DNA from 3 places in the Fusobacterium mortiferum ATCC 9817 genome. Region 3 is predicted to be linked to each of the others. Evidence: riboswitches for the same ligand, from Rfam matches in the RefSeq annotation. Region 3 holds a riboswitch; each other region holds the start of a gene.

Region 1 (2,204 bases), 470 kb from region 3:
ATTCTAAATCTCTATCATAGGGATTTTTTCCACTAGGAATAGTAAGAGTTTTATTTGTAGGACCTATTGAACCAGCTATATAGATTTTTTTCTCACTAGTAGTGGTTACCTCTTTGGCAAGTTCGGCACTTCTTTTAGCTATCTCATATGCTCTCTCTGAAAACCCATACTCATTTAGAGAGATTTTATTACAGTTAAAAGAGTTTGTTTCAATAATATCAGCTCCAGCTTCAATATATTTTAAATGAATATCTTTTATTATATCAGGACGAGTGATATTTAAAATCTCGTTACAACCTTTTTTACCGAGATAATCATCAGAGTTTAAGTTATATTTTTGAATAGCAGTTCCCATAGCTCCATCTAATACTAAAATTCTTTTCTGTAACTCTTTTTTAATATCCATAATTTTCATCTCTCTTTCTTAAAATATTTCCAATATTTTCCATTATTTTTTTAGAAGCTTCCACTCTGTTCATTGTGTATATGTGTATTCCTGCTATATCATCAGAGATAAGCTCTATTATCTGTTCCATAGCATAAGCAATTCCTGCTTCTCTCATAGCTATTGGATTATCTTCATATCTATCTAATATCCTTTTCAATTTTTCAGGGATACTACAACCACACATAGAGGTAATTCTTCTGATTTGTTTACCATTTGTTATGGGCATAACTCCTGCTATCAGTGGAGTTTTTATATTAAGCTTTCCCAATTTTTCTTTAAATTCATAAAACTTTTCATTTTCAAAAAATATCTGTGAGATAAGGAAGTCAGTTCCACTATCTACTTTAGTCTTTAAATTGAATAGATCTAATAAATCATTTGTTTCTTGGTGACCTTCTGGATAAAAAGCTCCTCCAATAGAAAAATCTCCATATTCTTTAATGTATTTTATCAAATCATTAGCATGAGAAAACTCACCTATTTTATTTTCACACTCTTGTGGAATATCTCCTCTTAAAGCCATAATATTTTCTATATTATTTTTATTTAAATCTTTCAATATCTCATCAATCTCTTTTTTTGTTGCTCCTATACAAGTCAAATGAGCAAGAGCTTCTATATTATTTATATTTTTTATTTTAGAAGCAATATCTACAGTGTTTCTTCTAGTACTTCCACCAGCTCCATAAGTAACACTCATAAAGTCTGGTTTTAAAAGAGAAAGCTCATCTATAACTTCATAAACTTTTTCAAGAGTATATATTTTGTTAGGTGGAAATACCTCAAAAGAGATAGTAGGTTGTTTCTGTTTAAATAGTTCTTTTATTTTCATATTTTCCTCCAAGTGTTTTATAATAAAAAAACTTCCTTTATCTGATAGATAAAAGAAGTTAAAAACTTTATACTATTACCATCTATCAGGAATTAGCACCACACCATAAGGTAGGTTGCTGAGATATCACAAGGCCTGTCCTTCAATCTCTCTCTATGGATTTATTTTGTCAATTTTATCATAATAATATCTCTGTGTCAACAATAACTTGATTGTCCTTCAAAAAAATGATTTAATAGTAGTGGGGGGATATAATGAGTTTAAATAGAAAAGAGTTAGATATTCTTGAAGAGTTAAGTAGAGAAGAAAAATTGACATTGGGATATCTTTCTGAAAAATATGAAGTAAGTGAGAGAAATATAAGATATAGTATTGATAACTTAAATTATTATTTAACAAAGTTTTCTTTTCAAGAGATAGGAATAAAAAAAGGGGAATTAAACTGGCGAAGTAGTAGAGAGAGGTTAGAGGAGTTTATACAAAGCATTGATATAGATAACTATATTTTCTCGAAAGAAGAGAGAGAAAATTATATTTTAATAAAGTATTTATTCAGTGAAAATACTACTATAACAGAGATAGAAAAATATCTAAAAGTAAGCCGTCCTACAATAAAAAAGGATATAATCTCTCTTAATGAGTACCTTAAAGAGTTTGAGTTAGAGTTTGTAAGAGAGGAAAATGGAATAAATATAAAGGGAAAAGAGAAGAAATTACGTCATCTCAAACTTTTAAAACTTTTAGAGTATTTGGATATAAAAGATAATAAAATAATATTCTTATCTAAGATATATCTTACAGAAAAAGAGGAGTTAGAAGTAATAAAAAAATATGTAGGAAAAATAGATACAACTCTTTTTTACAATTTGCTTTTTAAAATAGAGAAAGCTTTAAGTGTAAAATTTGATAAACAATTTGAAAAAT
Region 2 (2,204 bases), on a different contig from region 3:
TCTTTTTAAAAACAAAATAAAAAGGAACTAATGTAAACCCTTAAGTTACAATAGTTCCCTCTTCTATTTTATTATATATTTTCTAAGGCTCTAGCTATATCTTTCAATATATCCTCTACATTTTCTATTCCCACATTCAATCTAACTGCTTCAGGTAAAACACCAGCTTTTATTTGGTCCTCTTCTGATAGTTGTCTATGTGTTGTACTAGCTGGATGTAATACACAAGTACGAGAATCTCCCACGTGAATTACACTTCTTATCCAAGTAAGCTCCTTTATAAATCTCTCTGCTCCCTCTCTTCCACCTTTGACACCTAGTAATATAACTCCACTTCCCCCTTTAGGTAGATACTTTTTAGCATTTTCATATGAATAACTGCTCTCTAACTTAGGATAATTTACCCACTCTATCTTCTCATGATTTTCTAAAAATTTTGCAACTTTTAAAGCATTTTCACTATGTCTTTCCATTCTTAGATGTAGTGTTTCCAATCCTCTCAAGAAAAGAAAAGCATTAAAAGGATTTAGACAAGCTCCAAAATCTCTCAATAAAGTTACCCTAGCCCTTGTTATATATGCAGCTTTTCCAAAATCTTTCCAATAACTTAAGTTATGGTAAGCTGAATCTGGCTCTACAAGGTCTGGAAACTTTCCATTGTCCCAATTAAAATTTCCACCATCTACAATAACTCCACCCAATGCTGCCCCTTGCCCATCTATATATTTTGTAGCTGAATGAGTTACTATATTTACTCCATATTCAATAGGATTACATAGATATGGAGAAGCTAGAGTGTTATCTACTATAACAGGAACTCCCTTCTCTTTCCCTACTCTCACAAGCTTTTCAAAATCTATTACATTCATCTCTGGATTTCCCAAAGTTTCTCCAAAAAGCACCTTTGTATTCTCTTGAAAAGCTGTCTTTATCTCCTCTTCTGAAGCCTCTGGAGAAACAAAAGTAGCAGTTATTCCATACTTTTTCAAGGTAGATTTAAATAGATTAGCTGTTCCCCCATATATAGTTGCTAGAGATACTATATGGTCACCGCAACCACATATATTCAAAATAGCTGTTACATTGGCTGCTTGTCCTGAAGCTAGTGCCAAAGCTCCCACACCTTTTTCTAGCTGTGCTATCTTTTCTTCAAAGGCTGTAACTGTTGGATTTCCTATTCTTGAATACATATACCCATCTCTTTTTAAGTCAAATAGCTCTGCTAAAACCTCTGGAGAGTTGTAGTCATAAGTTGTAGTCTGATATATTGGATATACTCTTGGTTGCCCCTCAGTAAACTCTCCACTCCCTTGTACAAGTTGTGTTTCAATTTTAAATTCCTCTCTGCTCATAAAATCCCTCCTGTTTTGTTTATATAAAAAAAATCTCTATTACCATCAAGTAATAGAGATTGATATACTTTAATATCAGCCATCTGTCTGGAATTAGCACCACATCTTTTGATAGGTTGCTGAAACGTCATAGAGCCAGTCTCTCGGTTTCTCTTGATGGTTTTTTATTTTTTATTTCTTTGTTGAAAATGATTATATACCTTTACTTTTCTTTTGTCAATAATTTTTTCTATAAAAATTTTATACTTTTTAACTCTTCTATAAGTCAAAAAGATTTTCTAAAAATTTAGCTGCAGCATCTTCATCTGAACTTCCAATAACTTTACACTCTTTTAAAATCTCTTTTAATCTTTTATCCCCATTTCCCATTATTATTCCCATTCCAGAATTTTCTAACATTTCTTTATCATTTAAAGCAGCTCCAAAAGAGATTATTTCTTTAAAATCTATATTTTCGTATTTTAATAATGTTTTTAATGCTTCCCCTTTATTTGCTTTTTTACTCATTATTTCTAAACAAGTAGGTTGAGAAGTAGCAATATTTAAATACTTATCTAATTCTAAATTTTTCATTTTTTTCTCTAATTTTTCTATAACTTTTCTATTAGGATTTATAAAAAATATCTTTTCAGCTTCCACATTTTTAAATTTATCTAAATTGGATATTTGAGGAGAATATTTTGATTCTTTATGAAAATCAATATAATCTTGCACTATTCTATCAGTATACCAATCTTTTCCCTTATAAATACTTCTCGAAGTTCCCTCTTCAACCTCTAATTCTAATAGTGTTTTTATTAATTTTCTATCTATGCTTTCTCTCCCTATCTCATTCCAATTTTCACTATGAAT
Region 3 (2,204 bases):
TTAAAGCTCCTTCTATCATTCTAGCTACAAATGGAGCTGCTGAGATAGAAAGAGGAACTATTGCTGCTGTACTTCCTATTGTTGTCCCTACTATTATTCTTGAAAGCGGGAAAAGAAGTATCATAAGTATGATAAAAGGAAATGACCTTAAAGTATTGATTATAAAGTCTAATACTTTATTTAATTTTGGACTTTCTAAAATATTTCCTTCTTTAGTAACAGTAAGAAGTATTCCTATTGGGAAACCAATTAATAATGAAAAAAGTGTTGAGAAAAAAACCATGTATAATGTTTCTAATGTAGATGTCCATATCATACTAAATACCATTGTATATCACCTCTGTAAGTACTCCTGCTTCATTTTTAAACCAAGATATAGCTTCTTTTTGTTGCTCCATATCTCCAGATAGCTCTATAAATAGATGTCCTACTTTCATAGTAGAAAGATTATCAATAGAACCACCAATTATACTAAAATCTATATTGAAAGTTCTTACAGCTTGAGAGATAATAGGGTCTTCAGCTATTGTACCTAAGAAATCAAGTCTAACTATTGATTTACCTTTTGTTTTCATTATCTCTATTCCTTTTTCTTCCACTCCTGGTAGATAAGAGATTAACTCTTTAGTTACTTCAGATTGTGGATTAGAAAATATATGGTGTACACTTCCAGATTCTACAATTTTTCCATCAGCCATAACTGCTACTCTATTGCAAATATCTCTAATTACTTCCATTTGGTGAGTTATCATTACTACTGTAAGTCCAAATTGTTTTTGTATATTTTTTATTAATTCTAGTATCGATTTTGTAGTTTTAGGATCAAGAGCTGAAGTAGCTTCATCTGAAAGTAATATATCTGGATTATTTGCTAATGCTCTAGCAATAGCTACTCTTTGTTTTTGTCCTCCAGATAGTTGTGATGGATAGTAGTTTTCTTTATCTGATAATTCTACTACTTCTAATAATTCTTTAACTCTTTTATCTATATCAGCTTTATTCCAACCAGCTATCTCTAAAGAAAAAGCGATATTTTCTCCCACTGTTCTTGAAGAGAGTAAGTTAAAGTGTTGGAAAATCATTCCTATTTTTTTTCTTCTTTCTAATAAATCTTTTTTAGAAAGAGAGGTAATATCCACTCCATCTATTATAATTTTTCCACTTGTTGGTTCTTCTAATCTATTTAGAAGTCTTATTAATGAAGATTTTCCAGCACCACTTAGTCCTATTACTCCAAAGATATCTCCTGTTTTTATCTCTAAAGATATATCTTTTACAGCATGATAACCATTAGAATATATCTTATTTATCTTTTGTATCTCTATCATTTTTTCCTCCTGTAAATATTTTATAGTAAAAAAAATCTCTATTACCATCAAGTAATAGAGATTTAATAGAGCTTTTTTAGTTCTATCCATCTTTCTGGAATTAGCACCACACTTTTTAAGCAGGTTGCTGAAACGTCCTAGGGCCAGTCCCTCAGTTTCTCTTGATGGTTAATTTCTTTGTTAGAGCTATAATATAATTTTTTTATAAAAATGTCAATACTTTTTTTAAAATATAAAAAATTTTTATTAGAGTTTATTTTTCAGGAGTAGAAGCAACAATAAAATCTTTATATTTTTGTAAACGAGTTTTATACTCTTCAGTTTTTTTAGCTTCCATAAGTTTACTTTCATTAGTTTTGATATCATTCATATGAATAAATTTTCCAGAAAGAGTATTATGAGCATGTTCTAATTGTTCTTCAGGAAATATAAATTTAAGTCCAGTTTCATTTATTTCAAACTTACCAACAATTCCACATAGGCAACAAGTAGCACTTCCATCATTTTGTACATAGAAATTTCTACTATGACAGTGAGGGCATACTCCACTATCTCCTTTGAAAGTAGCATTTTCAATATCTCTTGCTGCTAAAGTAAGATTTCTTCCAATTTCTTGAACTCTTTTTATCTTGTCATCTTCCATAATAATTCCTTTAGACCAAGGGAAAACTTCATTATCTATGGTTTTCCACATTGGAGTAAGAGATAACATTTCACAATCACACTGAATTCTAGTTGTCCAGTCAGAACCACCTATTCCAATATAAGAGATAACTTTATCTTTGAAGTTTCTTTCATCTGGTGCAACTCCACCATTTTCTTCGGCAATTTTTTTAGCTACTACATTATTTCCTCTATCCATTCTAGGACCAAAAC

What was found. A riboswitch is a leader RNA that binds a small molecule or an ion and turns the genes downstream of it on or off. The one in region 3 is predicted to bind S-adenosylmethionine.
Region 1: another riboswitch for S-adenosylmethionine. It lies ahead of metF (methylenetetrahydrofolate reductase [NAD(P)H]); the one in region 3 lies ahead of FMAG_RS02620 (methionine ABC transporter ATP-binding protein).
Region 2: another riboswitch for S-adenosylmethionine. It lies ahead of FMAG_RS12205 (O-acetylhomoserine aminocarboxypropyltransferase/cysteine synthase family protein); the one in region 3 lies ahead of FMAG_RS02620 (methionine ABC transporter ATP-binding protein).

Annotation. Positions count from the first base shown of each region.
Region 1 covers NZ_GL987988.1:797,260-799,463, forward strand. The annotation lists gene FMAG_RS04865 (homocysteine S-methyltransferase family protein) at 1-406, opposite strand, end outside; gene metF (methylenetetrahydrofolate reductase [NAD(P)H]) at 396-1,280, opposite strand; SAM riboswitch class I at 1,356-1,442, opposite strand; gene FMAG_RS04875 (helix-turn-helix domain-containing protein) at 1,535-2,204, shown strand, end outside.
Region 2 covers NZ_GL987994.1:550,000-552,203, reverse strand. The annotation lists gene FMAG_RS12205 (O-acetylhomoserine aminocarboxypropyltransferase/cysteine synthase family protein) at 72-1,352, opposite strand; SAM riboswitch class I at 1,429-1,515, opposite strand; gene FMAG_RS12200 (Cof-type HAD-IIB family hydrolase) at 1,611-2,204, opposite strand, start outside.
Region 3 covers NZ_GL987988.1:330,168-332,371, forward strand. The annotation lists gene FMAG_RS02615 (methionine ABC transporter permease) at 1-328, opposite strand, end outside; gene FMAG_RS02620 (methionine ABC transporter ATP-binding protein) at 318-1,328, opposite strand; SAM riboswitch class I at 1,412-1,499, opposite strand; gene FMAG_RS02625 (flavodoxin family protein) at 1,582-2,204, opposite strand, start outside.